2 regions of the Caldimonas sp. genome follow, and region 2 is predicted to be linked to the other one. Evidence: riboswitches for the same ligand, from Rfam matches in the RefSeq annotation. Region 2 holds a riboswitch; the other holds the start of a gene.
The links. Region 2 has a riboswitch for glycine ahead of gcvT (glycine cleavage system aminomethyltransferase GcvT). Riboswitches for the same ligand answer to the same signal wherever they lie in the genome.
Positions count from the first base shown of each region.

Region 1: it holds a riboswitch for glycine, as region 2 does, so the genes downstream of both, ACK42S_RS02430 (D-amino acid dehydrogenase) here and gcvT (glycine cleavage system aminomethyltransferase GcvT) in region 2, are expected to answer to the same signal.

Region 1 is NZ_JBKBVU010000012.1:2,479-9,684, reverse strand. It holds gene ACK42S_RS02430 (D-amino acid dehydrogenase) at 1-1,257, opposite strand, end outside; glycine riboswitch at 1,431-1,531, opposite strand; gene ACK42S_RS02425 (nucleotide pyrophosphohydrolase) at 1,606-1,923, opposite strand; gene ACK42S_RS02420 (YihY family inner membrane protein) at 2,015-2,845, shown strand; gene ACK42S_RS02415 (IclR family transcriptional regulator) at 2,871-3,647, opposite strand; gene ACK42S_RS02410 (FAD-dependent oxidoreductase) at 3,832-5,559, shown strand; gene ACK42S_RS02405 (SDR family NAD(P)-dependent oxidoreductase) at 5,588-6,364, shown strand; gene ACK42S_RS02400 (TRAP transporter substrate-binding protein) at 6,453-7,206, shown strand, end outside.
Region 2 is NZ_JBKBVU010000134.1:1,169-8,374, reverse strand. It holds partial or broken gene ACK42S_RS12725 (electron transfer flavoprotein-ubiquinone oxidoreductase) at 1-1,507, shown strand, start outside; glycine riboswitch at 1,583-1,673, shown strand; glycine riboswitch at 1,684-1,804, shown strand; gene gcvT (glycine cleavage system aminomethyltransferase GcvT) at 1,862-2,986, shown strand; gene gcvH (glycine cleavage system protein GcvH) at 3,021-3,398, shown strand; gene gcvP (aminomethyl-transferring glycine dehydrogenase) at 3,468-6,362, shown strand; gene ACK42S_RS12705 (threonine aldolase family protein) at 6,370-7,206, shown strand, end outside.

The sequences.
Region 1 (7,206 bases), on a different contig from region 2:
GCCGGGCGCAAGGCTGCGCGCGCCGACCGACGCCGACCGGCCCAAGGCGCGATCGACCACCGTGCCGACGAGATCGGCCGTGGCCGCCGACAGCGTCCAGCCCAGGTGGCCGTGGCCGGTGTTGTAGAACACGCGCGGATGACGGCCGCGGCCCACGCGGGGCATCATGTCGGGCATCATCGGCCGCAGCCCCGCCCAGGGCACCACGCTGCGCGTGGACACCCCCGGGAAGCAGCGCTCCACCCAGTCCACCAGCGGACGGATGCGGTCGGCCCGGATGTCGCGGTTCTCACCGTTGAACTCGGCCGTGCCGGCCACACGGAAGCGGTCCACGCCCAGCCGGCTCGTCACGATCTTGGTCTCGTCGTCGAGCAGGCTCACCGTGGGTGCGGCGGCCTGGCTGGCCTGGTCCAGCAGGTTCACGGTGATCGAATAGCCCTTCACCGGATAGACGTTGACCCGGTCGCCGAGCTGCGCGGCCAGGGCCCGGCTGGCCACGCCGGCGCACACCACCACCGCGTCGAAACGCAGATCGTGCTCGCCGCCAGGCCCGGCCAGCGTCACGCGCACGCCGTCGTCCAGCGCCTTGAGCCGGCGCACGTCCTGGCCGTACAGGCAACGCACGCCATGGCGCTGCGCCGCCTGCGCCAGCCCGTGGGTGAACTTGTGGATGTCCCCGGTGGTGTCGCTGTCGGTGTACCAGCCGCCGAAATAGCGGCCCGCCAACGTCGGCGCGATCGCGCGGATCTCCTCGGGCGTCACGGCGCGACGCTGCAGCCCGCCGGCGGCCAGCAGAGCAGACACGCGGCGGGCATGTTCGAAACCCGAGCGGTCGCGGTAGATGTGCAAGATGCCTTCGCGCCGGTGATCAAAGTCAATGCCCTCTTCGTCGGCCCACGCATACAGGTGCTCGCGCGCGGCGATCGCCAGGCGCGCCGTCTCGATGGTGTGGCGGCGGTAGTGCGGGATGCTGGCGATGAACTGCGCAAACCAGCTCAGCTTGTGCCAGCTCGGCCGCGGGTTCACCAGCAGCGGCGCGTCGCTCTTCAGCATCCACTTCAGGCCCTTCCAGACCGTGGCGGCGTGGTTCCACACCTCGGCGTTGGAGGCCGACAACTGCCCCCCGTTGGCATAGGAGGTCTCCATCGCGGCATAGCGATGGCGCTCGAACAGGGTGACGGCCAGACCGCGGCGGGCCAGGGCATAGGCGGTGGTGACGCCGGTGATGCCACCGCCGATGACTGCAATGGAAGGCATGAGAGCTCCTCTCAGGGAAAGCCGCGCGTCGAGGATGGAGCCCGGGCTGCGCGAACCGCAGCCTGGACGCCCCCTCTGTTGCGGACCTGAGAGATTCGCGGGCGCATGGAGCTCCCGCTTGCTCCTTCGGTGCTGACCGGCGACGCGAACGGCCGGCAGCTCTTCAGAGTCGGTGGACGATGCCGGTCCTTGGGCCTGAGAGTTTCCGGGGCGGTTGCTCCTTCGGCGCCGCCTGGGCCAACACACCCCCGGCAGGCTCTCCCGACATCACCATGGCCGCCGTGGGGCAGCCATGACACCATTGTGCCTGAAGCGCTGCGCCGCGTCCCCTCCGAGCCGCTTGCCGCTTCATCGGCTAGCGGGAAACCGCTGCTCGTTGCGTTCGATTTTGCGCCGGGCCGCCTCCAGCACATCGACCTCCATCACCGTGGCCAACTGCACCAGATACAGCAGCACATCGGCCATCTCGTCGGCCACCTCGGCCTTGCTGGCCGTATCGAGGTGGCCGCTTTGCGCCTCGCTCAGCCACTGGAAATGCTCCAGCAGCTCGCCGGCCTCCACGGCCAGGGCGCAGGCCAGGTTCTTGGGCGAATGGAAGCGCTGCCAGTCACGCGCCTGGGCGAACTGCTGCAGGCGCTGGGCCAGCGCGGCCAGGGAATCCGTCATGGGCGCCTCCGGCGTCGAATCTTCACGGGAAAGGTGGCCTCGATTCTCGGACAATCCGCCCCGCGCCCGATACCGGCCCCTCGTGCCTGCCATGCTCTCCCGCCTTCGTCGACTCCTCGATCGCCTGCGCGACGCCCGCCTGGCCCAGGCGGCCGGCAGCCTGAGTTTCACGACGCTGCTGTCGCTCGTACCGTTGCTGGCCGTGGGCTTTGCATTACTGACCCAAGTGCCTGCCCTTCGGCCACTGCGTCAGACACTGGAAGCTCTGTGGCTGCCGCATCTGCTGCCACCGGACATCGCGCAGCCGGTGCTGCAACACCTCGGGCGCTTTGCCAACAACGCCCAGGCACTGAGCTGGAGCGGCTCGGCCCTGCTGCTCGTGGCCGCGCTGGCGATGATGCTCACGGTGGAGACGACGCTCAACCGCATCTGGCAGGTCCGCCAGGGGCGGCCGTGGCTCAAGCGTCTGGCACTGTATCTGCCCATGCTGGCTGCCGGGCCGCTGGTGTTGGGCGTGAGCCTGTGGGCCAGCTCACGGGCTTGGGCCCTGTCCAAAGGCCTGCTGAGCCCCTGGCCGCCGGCCGCCGAAGCGGTGTGGACGCTGGGGCCGGCCGCGCTGAGCCTTGCGATGCTGAGCTTGCTGTTCTACCTGATACCCCATGCCCCCGTGCGCCGGCGCGAGGCGCTGCTGGGCGGCCTGCTCGGCGCGGCCGCACTGGAAGCCGGCAAACAGGCCTTCGCCGCCTACGTGCTCACGCTGCCCACCTACCGCACGCTGTACGGCAGCTTTGCCGTGCTGCCGGTCTTCCTGCTGTGGATCTACTACTCCTGGGCCGTCACGCTGGCGGCGGCCGTTGTGGCCGCCCATCTCGGCGCGAGCGCCGGCGCCCGGCAGGGGCGCCACCGGCGTGCCGGGGTCTGAGTTCTCATCACGGGCGCCGGCCGACTCAGGCGCCGGAAAATCCCAGCCGGGCCGAGATCTGCTCGGCGCAGCGCTTGAGGGGCACCGCGATCCGGCCGTCCCAGGCGGAGTCGAACGAGGCCTGCGGCCCCATCGCGGTGATCGCCAGCACGATGTGCCCGTCGGCATCGAACACTGGAGCGGACAAGGCATCGATGCCCGGGATGGGCTGGCCCAGGCTGCGCGACAGGCCGTGTTCGCGCGTCTCGGCCAGGTAGGCATTGACCTGCGCGCGCGTGAGCAGGGGATGGCCGGTCGTTCCGCCTTGGCGCGAGAGATCCTCGTCGATGAGCCGCTCGACCACCTTGGGTGGCAGATAGGCCGCAAACAGGCGCCCAGTGGCGGTGTAGGTCAAGGACATGACCGTGCCGGTGCGCAGGTTCACGTGCATGGGCTGCACGGGCTCTTCCAGCCGCACGACGGTGGCCCCGAAGTTGCCCCAGACGGCCACGCCGATGCTCTGCTGGGTCTGCGCCGCCAGGGCCTCGATGAAAGGCGAGGCCTCCTTGATCGGGTCGAGCCTCTGCAGCCGCGCCAGACCCAGTTGCAGCGCCAACGGGCCCAGTTCATAGCGCCCGGCCGCATCCTGCACCACGAAGCCCAGCTTGAGGTAGCTCACCAGGTAGGGATGCGCCTTGCCCACCGTGATGCCGGCCGCTTTGGCAACCTCGCGCAGGGCCATCGGGGTCACCTGGCGCGACAAGGCAATCAGCAACTGGGTTCCGATCTCGACGGATTGGATGCCACGGCGGGGCTTTTCCATGGAGGGCGCTCCGGGTTCAGGCGAAGGACGGCGCAGTATAGGCATCAGGACTTTCCCTAGAGTTATCGGGTATCTAAGGCGATGGCGTAATTTTCGATAGGATCAGATGTGTTGACCATTATCAAATCAATGCCTAGACTTCGTCCAACACGACTTCGTCCAACACGATGCAGAGGTGAATCCCATGAACATGGCGCGGCACGAATGCGACGTCCTGGTCGTCGGCAGCGGTGCATCAGGTATGTCCGCCGCCATCACGGCGGCCGCCCGGGGCCTGGACGTACTGGTGGTCGAGAAGGAGCCGCTCTTCGGCGGCACGACCGCTCGCTCCGGTGGCTGGCTGTGGATCCCGGGCACCCGTTTGGCCACCGAGCAGGGCCTGCGCGAGCCCGAGGGCGCGGCCCGCACCTATCTGCAACACGAAGCCGCCACCCATTTCGATCCCGAGCGGGTGGACGCCTTCCTGAGGCATGGCCCCGAAGCCATCGACTTCTTCACTCGCGAGACCTGCGTCCAGTTCGACATGCCCGCGGTGTTCCCCGACTACCACGCCGAGGCCCCCGGGGGGCAGCCGGGAGGGCGCTCGATGGTCACCCGCTCCTTCGACGGGCGTGAGCTGGGGCCGCAGATCCGGCAGCTTGCCCCGCCGCTGCCCGAGCTGACCCTCTTCGGGATGATGCTGGGCTCGGGCAAGGAGATCTGGCACTTCATGCGCGTGTTCAAGTCGCTGGAGTCCTTCGTCTACGTGTGCCGGCGCCTGACCCGCCACGCGCTCGACGTGCTCGTGCACGGCCGCGGCATGACGCTCACGAACGGCAACGCGCTGGCCGGCCGGCTCGCCAAGGCCGCCATGGACCGCCACATTCCGCTGTGGCTGTCCTCACCGGCGCGTGAGCTCGTGCGCGAGGGTGGGGCCGTGGTCGGAGCGATCGTTGACCACGAGGGACGCCGCACCGAGGTGCGCACCCGCGTGGGGGTCGTGCTGGCCTGCGGCGGCTTCCCCCACGACATCGAACGCCGGCGTGCACTCTTCCCGCATGCCCCCACCGGCAGGGAACACCACACCCCGTCTCCCGAGGGCAACACCGGCGACGGATTGCGACTGGCCGAATCCGTGGGCGGTGAGGTGGACACCACGATCCCGCACGCCGCCGCCTGGGTGCCCATCTCCGTCACCCTGCGTCCCGACGGCTCGCGCGGCGTCATGCCGCATTTCATCGACCGTGCCAAGCCAGGCGTCATCGCGGTGACGCCGCAGGGCCGACGCTTCACCAACGAGGGCAATTCCTACCACGACTTCGTGCAGGACATGGTCAAGCACTGCCGCCACGGTTCACAAGTCTTCGCCTGGCTGCTGTGCGACCACCGGACCTTGCGCACCTACGGCCTCGGTTGTGTTCCGCCGTTCCCGATGCCCATCGGACGCCACCTGCGCACCGGCTACCTGCGGCGGGGTCATACCCTGGAGGAACTGGCCCATGCGATCGGCGTGGAACCGGCCACGCTGCGCGCGACGGTCGATCGGTTCAACGAACACGCCCGCCGGGGCGAGGACCCCGACTTCGGCAAGGGCAGCCGGGCCTACAACCGCTACCAGGGGGATGCACAGCACCGGCCCAACCCCTGCGTGGCGCCGCTGGAAAACGGCCCGTATTACGCCATCCGGCTGCTCATCGGCGACATCGGCACCTTCGCCGGCCTGCGCACCGACGCTCGCACACGGGTTCTGGATGCACAGCGGCGCCCCATCCCCGGGCTGTACGCCGTGGGCAATGACGCCGCCAGCATCATGGGCGGCAACTACCCGGGCGCGGGCATCACGCTTGGACCGGCGCTGACCTTCGGCTACATCGCCGGCTGCGAACTGGCCGAGGCCGCCACGCGAACTCAGGCGGTCCGGGCGGCGGCCTGAGCGGGCCACAACCGCAGGAGCTCCACCCATGCAGACTCCCTGTCTCCCGATCCCCCGGCTGCTGGAGGGCCGACTTGCGCTGGTCACCGGCGCAGGACGGGGCAATGGGCGTGCGATCGCGCTGGGCTTGGCCCGCGCCGGCGCCCGCGTGGTTGTCACCGACCTCGACGCGACCGGCGCCCGCGCCACGGCCGAGCAGATCCGGACGGATGCCGGCCAAGCCTGGCCGCATGCCCTGGACGTCACCGACCCCCACCAATGCCAGGCGCTCGCCCGGCAGGTGCGCAGCGAGGCGGGCCGCGTGGATCTGCTGGTCAACAACGCCGGAATCATCATCCGCGAGGGCACGGACACGCACCGGGCGCCGGAGAACTGGCGCCGCACGATCGACGTCAATCTGCACGGCACCTTCAACGTCACCTACGCCTGGCTGCCCGACCTGAAGGCCACTCACGGCACGATCGTCAACATCGCCTCCATCGCGGCCTACGCGGGGCAGGGCGGCAGCCTGGGCTATTCCCCGTCCAAGGGGGCCATCAAGATGTTCACGCAGTCGCTGGCGGCGGAGTTGGCGGTCCATGGCGTGCGTGTCAACGCGCTGGCCCCCGGTGTGATCGAGACGCCGATGACGGCCCCCACGCGGCAGGATCCGCAACGCCTCGAACGCTTCATGTCGCGCATCCCGATGGGACGCCTGGGCCAACCCGAGGAACTGGTCGGTCCCGTCGTCTTCCTCAGTTCCGGCCTGGCCTCCTACGTCACGGGGGTGACCCTGCCGGTCGACGGCGGCTTCCTGGCCGTCTAGGACTCGTGACCATGCCCGTTCTTTCCCCCGCGGCCGCCAAGCGGCCCCTTGCAGCCCCTCGCACCACCACCCAGAGAAGGAGACATCAATGAAGAGCCTCGATTCGGGCAGGATTCTGCTCAAGCGCATCGCCGCGGCCGCGGCCCTGGCCGCCACGGCCCTGGCCGCTCCTCTGGAGGTATCGGCCCAGGCCAAGAACTTCGACCTGCAAAGCGTCTTCGCGCTGCAGGTACCATCCATCGGTCAGAGCCCGGTCAAGTGGGCCGAGCGCGTGGCCCTGATGACCAACAACGAGGTCCGGATCAAGGTCCATGGTGCAGGCGAGTTCGTGCCCCCGTTCGAAGTCTTCGGTGCGGTCTCCAACGGTTCCATCCCGATGGGCTTCGACTGGATCGGCTACTGGGCCAACAAGATCCCGGTGGCCAACCTCGTGGGCTCCATGCCCTTCGGCCCCGATCCCGAGCTCTTCCTGGGCTGGATGTTCCGCGGTGGCGGACTGGAGATCATCCAGAAGGCCTACGACCCGCACAACGTCAAGATCATTCCCTGCCACCTAGTGGTGCCCGAGGCCGGCGGCTGGTTCAACAAGGAGATCAAGACCGTCAACGACCTCAAGGGCCTGAAGATGCGCATCGCCGGCCTGGGCGCCAAGGCGATGGAAAAGCTCGGTGCCAGCGTGCAGCTCGTTCCGGCCGGCGAGATCTTCGTCTCGCTGGAGCGAGGCCGCATCGAGGCGGCCGAGTTCTCGGCGCCGCAGCTCGACCTCGGCCTGGGTCTGCAGAAGATCGCCAAGCACTACTACTTCCCCGGCTGGCATCAGCCGGCGAGCTGGGACAGCATCA
Region 2 (7,206 bases):
CCACATCCTGTCGGGCGCGGTGATGGATCCGCGCGCGATGAACGAGCTTTTCCCCAATTGGAAGGAACTGGGCGCGCCGCTGAACCAGCCCGTCACCGGCGATGATGTGCTCACGCTCACCGAGACCGGCAGCACGCGCATCCCCGACTTCTTCGTGCCGCGCAACTTCCACAACGACGGGTGCTACGTCATCTCGCTGGGCAACGTGGTCAAGTGGATGGCCGAGCAGGCCGAGGGCCTGGGCGTGGAGATCTTCCCGGGCTTTGCCGCCGCCGAGGTGCTCTATGACGGGCAGGGCCGCGTGCGCGGCGTGGCCACCGGCAACATGGGCGTGGGCAAGGACGGCCAGCCCACCGATCATTTTCAGCTCGGCATGGAGCTGCTGGGCAAGTACACCATCTTCGCTGAGGGTGCGCGCGGGCATCTGGGCAAGCAGCTCATCGCCCGCTACAAGCTCGATGCAGGCAAGGACCCGCAGACCTATGCGATCGGCATCAAGGAACTGTGGGAGATCGACCCGGCCAAGGCCAAGCCGGGCCTGGTGGTGCACACCGCCGGCTGGCCCATGGATGATCAGACCTTCGGTGGCGGCTTCCTCTACCACCTCGAGGACAACAAGGTCACGCTGGGCTTCGTGATCGGCCTGGATTACCAGAACCCCTGGCTCAGCCCCTTCGAGGAGATGCAGCGCTGGAAGACGCACCCGGCCATCCGGGCGCATATCGAGGGCGGCAAGCGCCTGAGTTATGGCGCCCGCGCCATCAACAATGGCACACCCCAGGCCCTGCCCAAGACGGTGTTCCCGGGCGGTGCCCTGGTGGGCTGCGACGCCGGCTACCTCAATGCGGCGCGCATCAAGGGCAGCCATGCCGCCATCAAGAGCGGCATGCTGTGCGCCGAGGCCGTCTTCGACGCCGTGACGGCCGGGCGGTCGGCCGACGAGCTGACGGCCTACCCCGAGGCTTTCGAGAAGAGCTGGCTGTACGAGGAACTGCAGCAGTCGCGCAACTTCAAGCACTGGTTCAAGAAGGGCCCGCTGGTGGGCAAGCTGATGACCGGGGTGGAGCAGTGGCTGCTGCCCAAGATCGGCATCCACAGCCCGCCGTGGACCCTGCACCGCGACCAGCCCGACCATGTCTATCTCAAGCCGGCCGACCAGTGCGAGAAGATCGTCTACCCCAAACCCGACGGGACGCTGACCTTCGACCGCCTGTCCTCGGTGTTCGTGAGCAACACCAACCACGAGGAGAACCAGCCGGCCCACCTGACGCTCAAGGACTCCAGCGTGCCCGTGGCGGTCAACCTGAGCCGGTTTGCCGGGCCCGAGAGCCGCTACTGCCCGGCGGGCGTGTACGAATTCGTCAAGGGCGAAGACGGCAGCGACCGCCTGCAGATCAACGCGCAGAACTGCGTGCACTGCAAGACCTGCGACATCAAGGATCCGACGCAGAACATCGTCTGGGTCACGCCGGAAGGCGGTGGCGGGCCCAACTACGCGGGCATGTGACCCCCCGCCCGGGCGCTGCCTCGGGGGATATTCGGCGGCCCCGGGGTCGCCATTTTCTTGGCCGGTGAATTACACTGGCATCTGTCAGGAGAGAGCCCCTGCGGGGGCCGCCGAAGGCGCAGGGCCCAAGCCCGAACGCTCAGGCACCCAGGACTGACAAGCGCCTTGTGGACAAGGCGTTCCTCACTGGAGAGAGGCCGGGCGACGATGGTCATCCGGCCCACCGAAGGGGCAAGCCGCTGCGGCTGAAACAGTCAGGCGGCCAATCTCTCAGGTAAAGCGGACAGCGAGGGCAGCACATGCCGGACCGGCTTTCGGGACGGCATGCTCGCATGACAGCCCCAGGAGAACGCCATGTCCGCCCAAGTCTCGACGCCCGCGCTGCTGCGCACGCCCCTGTACGCCCTGCACCAAGAGTATGGCGCCCGCATGGTGCCTTTTGCCGGCTATGAGATGCCGGTGCAGTACGAAGGCATCATCGCCGAGCATCGGCAGTGCCGCGAGAGTGCAGCCCTGTTCGACGTCTCCCACATGGGCCAGATCCGCTTGGTTGGAGAAGATGCCGCCCGCGCCCTGGAATCGTTGGTGCCGGTGGACGTGATCGACTTGCCGGTGGGCAAGCAGCGCTACGGCTTCTTCACCAACGCCAGCGGCGGCATCCTCGACGACCTGATGATCACGCGTCGGGAGAACGATCTGCTGCTGGTGGTCAATGCGGCCAACAAGCAGGCCGACCTGGTGCATCTGAACACCCACATCGGTCACCGCTGCACGGTGCAGGCCCTGCCCGACCGGGCGCTGCTGGCCCTGCAAGGTCCGCTGGCCGCCGACGCCCTGGCCCGTGTGAACGCCGATGTGCAGCGGCTGAGATTCATGACGGGTGATCATTTCACGCTCGCCGGCAAGGCCTGTTTCGTGACCCGTTCGGGCTACACCGGGGAGGACGGTTTCGAGATCTCTGTGGCCGCCGAGGACGCCGAGGCCCTGGCCCGCGTGCTGTTGATGCAGCCCGAGGTGAAGCTGGCCGGCCTGGGCGCTCGCGACACCTTGCGCCTGGAAGCCGGCCTGTGCCTGCACGGGCACGACATCGACGCCCAGACCACACCAGTGCAGGCCGCGCTGGCCTGGGCGATCCAGAAGGTGCGCCGGCCCGGCGGCGCCCGTGCAGGCGGCTATCCCGGCGCCCAGACGATCGAGCTGCAACTGGCCCAGGGGGCCCTGGTCAAGCGCGTGGGCCTGCTCGGCCTGGAGCGAGCCCCGGTGCGCGAGGGCGCCAAGTTGCTCGATGCAGCCCGTCACAACGCCGGTCACGTCACCAGCGGCACCGTAAGCCCCACGCTGGGTGTGCCCATCGCGATGGGTTACCTGCCGGTCAACCATGCGGCCACCGGCTCCATCGTGCATGCCGTGGTGCGCGAGAAAACCCACCCGATGCGGGTGACGGCCCTGCCCTTCGTGCCGCACCGCTATTACCGCTGATCACCCCGTTTTCCATTCCATCCAGGAGTCCTGCATGACCGTCAAGTACACCCCCGACCACGAGTGGATCGAACTCGATGGCGACGAAGGCGTCGCCACCATTGGCATCACGCCCCATGCCCAAGACGCGCTGGGCGATGTGGTCTTCGTCGACCTGCCTGCCGTGGGGGCCGAGTTCAAAAAGGGCGACGTGGCCGGCGTGGTCGAATCGGTCAAGGCTGCCGCCGACGTCTACGCACCGGTCAGTGGGCACATCCTCGAAGTGAACGAGGCGCTGCGCGCCGACCCGTCGCTGGCCAATTCCGACCCGTTGGGCAAGGGCTGGTTCTTCAAGATCAAGATGGACGATCTGGCCGAGTTCGATGCCTTGCTCGACGCCCCGGCCTACGACGCACTCGTCAAGAACGCCTGACCTGCGAGCGACGGCCGCAGCCTGCCTGTGCAGGTGCGGCCGTCGAATGACCTTCTTCGCCCCAACGCCATGCTCATGTCTGCCCTCACCCCCTTGAGCGACCTCGAAGCCCGCGATGAATTCGTGGCCCGCCACATCGGCATCGATGCCGCCGATGAACGCGCGATGCTCTCGGCCATCGGTGCGGCCTCCCGCGCCGCCCTGATGGAGGCCGTCGTGCCGCGCAGCATCGTGCGCAGCGCCCCGATGGAGCTGCCTGCGCCGGTACCGGAGGCTCGCGCCCTCGAGGAACTCAAGACCATTGCCGCTCGCAACCGGGTGCTGCGCAGCCACATCGGTCAGGGCTATTACGGCACCCACACGCCCAGCGTCATCCTGCGCAACGTGCTGGAGAACCCCGCCTGGTACACCGCCTACACGCCCTACCAGGCCGAGATCTCGCAAGGGCGCATGGAAGCCCTGGTGAACTTCCAGACCATGGTGTGCGACCTGACGGGCATGGCGATTGCCAATGCCTCGATGCTGGACGAGGCCACGGCCGCGGCCGAGGCCATGACCCTGGCTGCCCGGGTGGGCAAGAGCAAGAGCACGACCTTCTTCGTGGCCGACGACGTGCTGCCCCAGACCCTGGAAGTGGTGCGCACCCGCGCGCGGCCGCTCGGGCTGACGGTGGTAACCGGCCCGGCCGAGCAGGCCGGGCGGACGGACTGCTTCGCCGCCCTGTTCCAGTACCCGGGCGTCACCGGTCGCATCCTGGACCTGCGGCCGCTGACCGAGGCCGTGCATGCCCGCGGCGCCCTGGCCATAGTGGCCGCCGACCTGCTGGCTCTGACCCTGCTGGTGCCGCCGGGCGAACAGGGCGCCGACATCGTCGTGGGCACGACGCAGCGCTTCGGCATGCCCATGGGCAATGGCGGGCCGCATGCCGCCTATATGGCCACGCGCGACGAGTTCAAGCGTTCGCTGCCCGGCCGCCTGGTGGGCGTGAGCGTGGATGCCCACGGCGCTCCGGCCTACCGCCTGGCGCTGCAGACGCGCGAGCAACACATCCGCCGCGAGAAGGCCACGTCCAACATCTGCACCGCACAGGTGTTGCCGGCCGTCGTGGCCAGCATGTATGCCGTCTACCACGGCCCGCAGGGCCTCAAGCGCATTGCCCAGCGCGTGGCCAGCTTCACTGCGGTGCTGGCGCAGGGCCTGGCCAGCCTGGGTTGGGCCACCACCCACGACACCGCCTTTGACACCCTGGAGCTGCGCACGGGCGAGCAGACCGAGGCCCTGCTGGCCGCTGCCGTGGCCGCAGGCATGAACCTGCGCCGCGCCAGCGCGACCACCGTGGGCATCTCGCTGGACGAGACCACCACGCGCGAGCATGTGCAAGCGCTGTGGCGGGTGTTCGCCCAGGGCCGCCCCCTGCCCTCGTGGGACGCCGCCGAGAAGGGCGTCGCCCCGCTCATCCCTGAGGCACTGCGCCGCACCAGCCCCTACCTCACTCATCCGGTCTTCAACACCCATCACTCCGAGACGGAGATGCTGCGCTACCTTCGCAGCCTGTCGGACAAGGACTTGGCGCTGGACCGCACGATGATCCCGCTGGGTTCGTGCACGATGAAGCTCAACGCCACCAGCGAGATGATCCCCATCACCTGGCCGGAGTTTGCGCACATCCACCCCTTTGCACCGCAGGACCAGCTACAGGGCTATGCGCAGCTCAACGAGCAACTGTGCGCCTGGCTGAGCCAGGCCACGGGCTATGCCGGCATCAGCCTGCAGCCCAACGCCGGCTCGCAGGGCGAATACGCCGGGCTGCTGATCATCCAGGCCTACCATGAGGCACGGGGCCAGGGGCATCGCAACATCTGCCTGATCCCCGAATCGGCCCACGGCACCAACCCGGCCTCGGCCCAGATGGCAGGCATGCAGGTCGTGGTGACCAAGTGCGACGCCGACGGCAATGTGGATCTGGAGGACCTGCGCGCCAAGTGCGAGCAGTACAGCGAACGCCTGGCCTGCGTGATGATCACCTACCCCTCGACCTATGGGGTGTTCGAGACGCGCGTGAAGGAGCTGTGCGAGCTGGTGCATGCCCATGGTGGGCGCGTCTACGTCGATGGCGCGAACATGAACGCGCTGGTGGGCGTGGCCGCGCCTGGCGAGTTCGGCGGCGATGTGAGCCATCTGAACCTGCACAAGACCTTCTGCATCCCCCACGGTGGGGGCGGCCCGGGTGTGGGCCCGGTGTGCGTGGTGGCCGATCTCGTGCCCTTCCTGCCGGCGCACCGCAGCGCGGGCCTGGGCAGCGATTCGCAGGTGGGGGCGGTGAGCGCCGCCCCGCTGGGCAATGCCGCGGTGCTGCCGATCTCGTGGATGTATGTGCGCATGATGGGCGCCGAAGGCCTGAAGGCCGCCACCGAAACCGCCATCCTGAGCGCCAACTACATCGCCGCACGCCTGGACGGCCCTTACGAGCTGCATTTCAGCAGCAACGTGCCGGGTATCAAGGGCGGTGGTGTGGCCCACGAGTGCATCCTGGACCTGCGTCCGCTGAAGGAAACCAGCGGCATCACGGCCGAGGACGTGGCCAAGCGCCTCATCGACTACGGCTTCCATGCGCCCACGCTGAGCTTCCCAGTGGCCGGCACGCTGATGGTTGAGCCCACCGAGAGCGAGTCGCTGGCCGAGCTGGACCGCTTCGTCGAGGCCATGCTGGCCATCCGCGAGGAGATTGCCAAAGTCGAGCGCGGCGAATGGCCGCGCGAGGACAACCCGCTGAAGAATGCGCCGCACACGGCCGAGAGCCTGCTCAAGGCCGAGTGGAACCATGCCTACACCCGCGAAGAGGCCGCCTACCCGCTGGCCAGTTTGCGCCGGCAGAAGTACTGGTCGCCGGTGGGCCGGGTGGACAACGTCTACGGCGACCGCAACCTGTTCTGCAGTTGCGTGCCCTTGAGCGACTACCAGTAAGACCGTCATGAAACAGCAATTCGCCAGCGACAACTACGCGGGAATGTGCCCGGAGGCTACGCATTGGTTCATGCAGGCCAATGCCAGTGGTCACCAGCCCGGCTACGGCGAGGACATCTGGACCCAACGCTCGACCGACAGGATCCGCGAGCTCTTCCAGACCGATTGCGACGTCTATTTCGTGTTCAACGGCACGGCGGCCAATTCGTTGGCGTTGGCCGCGATGTGCCAGAGCTACCACTCGGTGATCTGCACGCCGGTGGCCCACATCGAGACCGACGAGTGTGGCGGGCCGGAGTTCTTTTCGAACGGCTCGAAGCTGCTGGTGGCCGAAGCCGAGAGCCCCTCCGCCCGGCTGGGCAAGCTCACCCCCGACGCGGTGGAGCAGCTCGTCACCAAGCGCAGCGACATCCACTACCCCAAGCCCAAGGTGGTGAGCCTGACGCAAGCCACCGAACTGGGCACGGTCTACACCGTGGAGGAGGTGCGTGCGATCTCGGCGATTGCGAAACGGCGCAAGCTCAAGCTGCACATGGACGGTGCGCGCTTTGCCAATGCGGTGGCCGCGCTGGGCTGCCACCCCAGCGAGATCACCTGGCGCGCCGGCGTGGACGTGCTGTGCTTCGGTGGCACCAAGAACGGCCTGCCCATCGGCGAAGCGGTGGTCTTCTTCGACCGGGCGCTGTCGGAGGACTTCGCCTACCGTGTGAAGCAGGCGGGTCAGTTGGCCTCGAAGATGCGTTTCATCTCGGCTCCCTGGGTGGGCCTGCTGGAAAACGACGTCTGGCTGCGCAATGCCCGGCATGCCAATGCGATGGCGCAACGCCTTTATGAGGCGATCCGC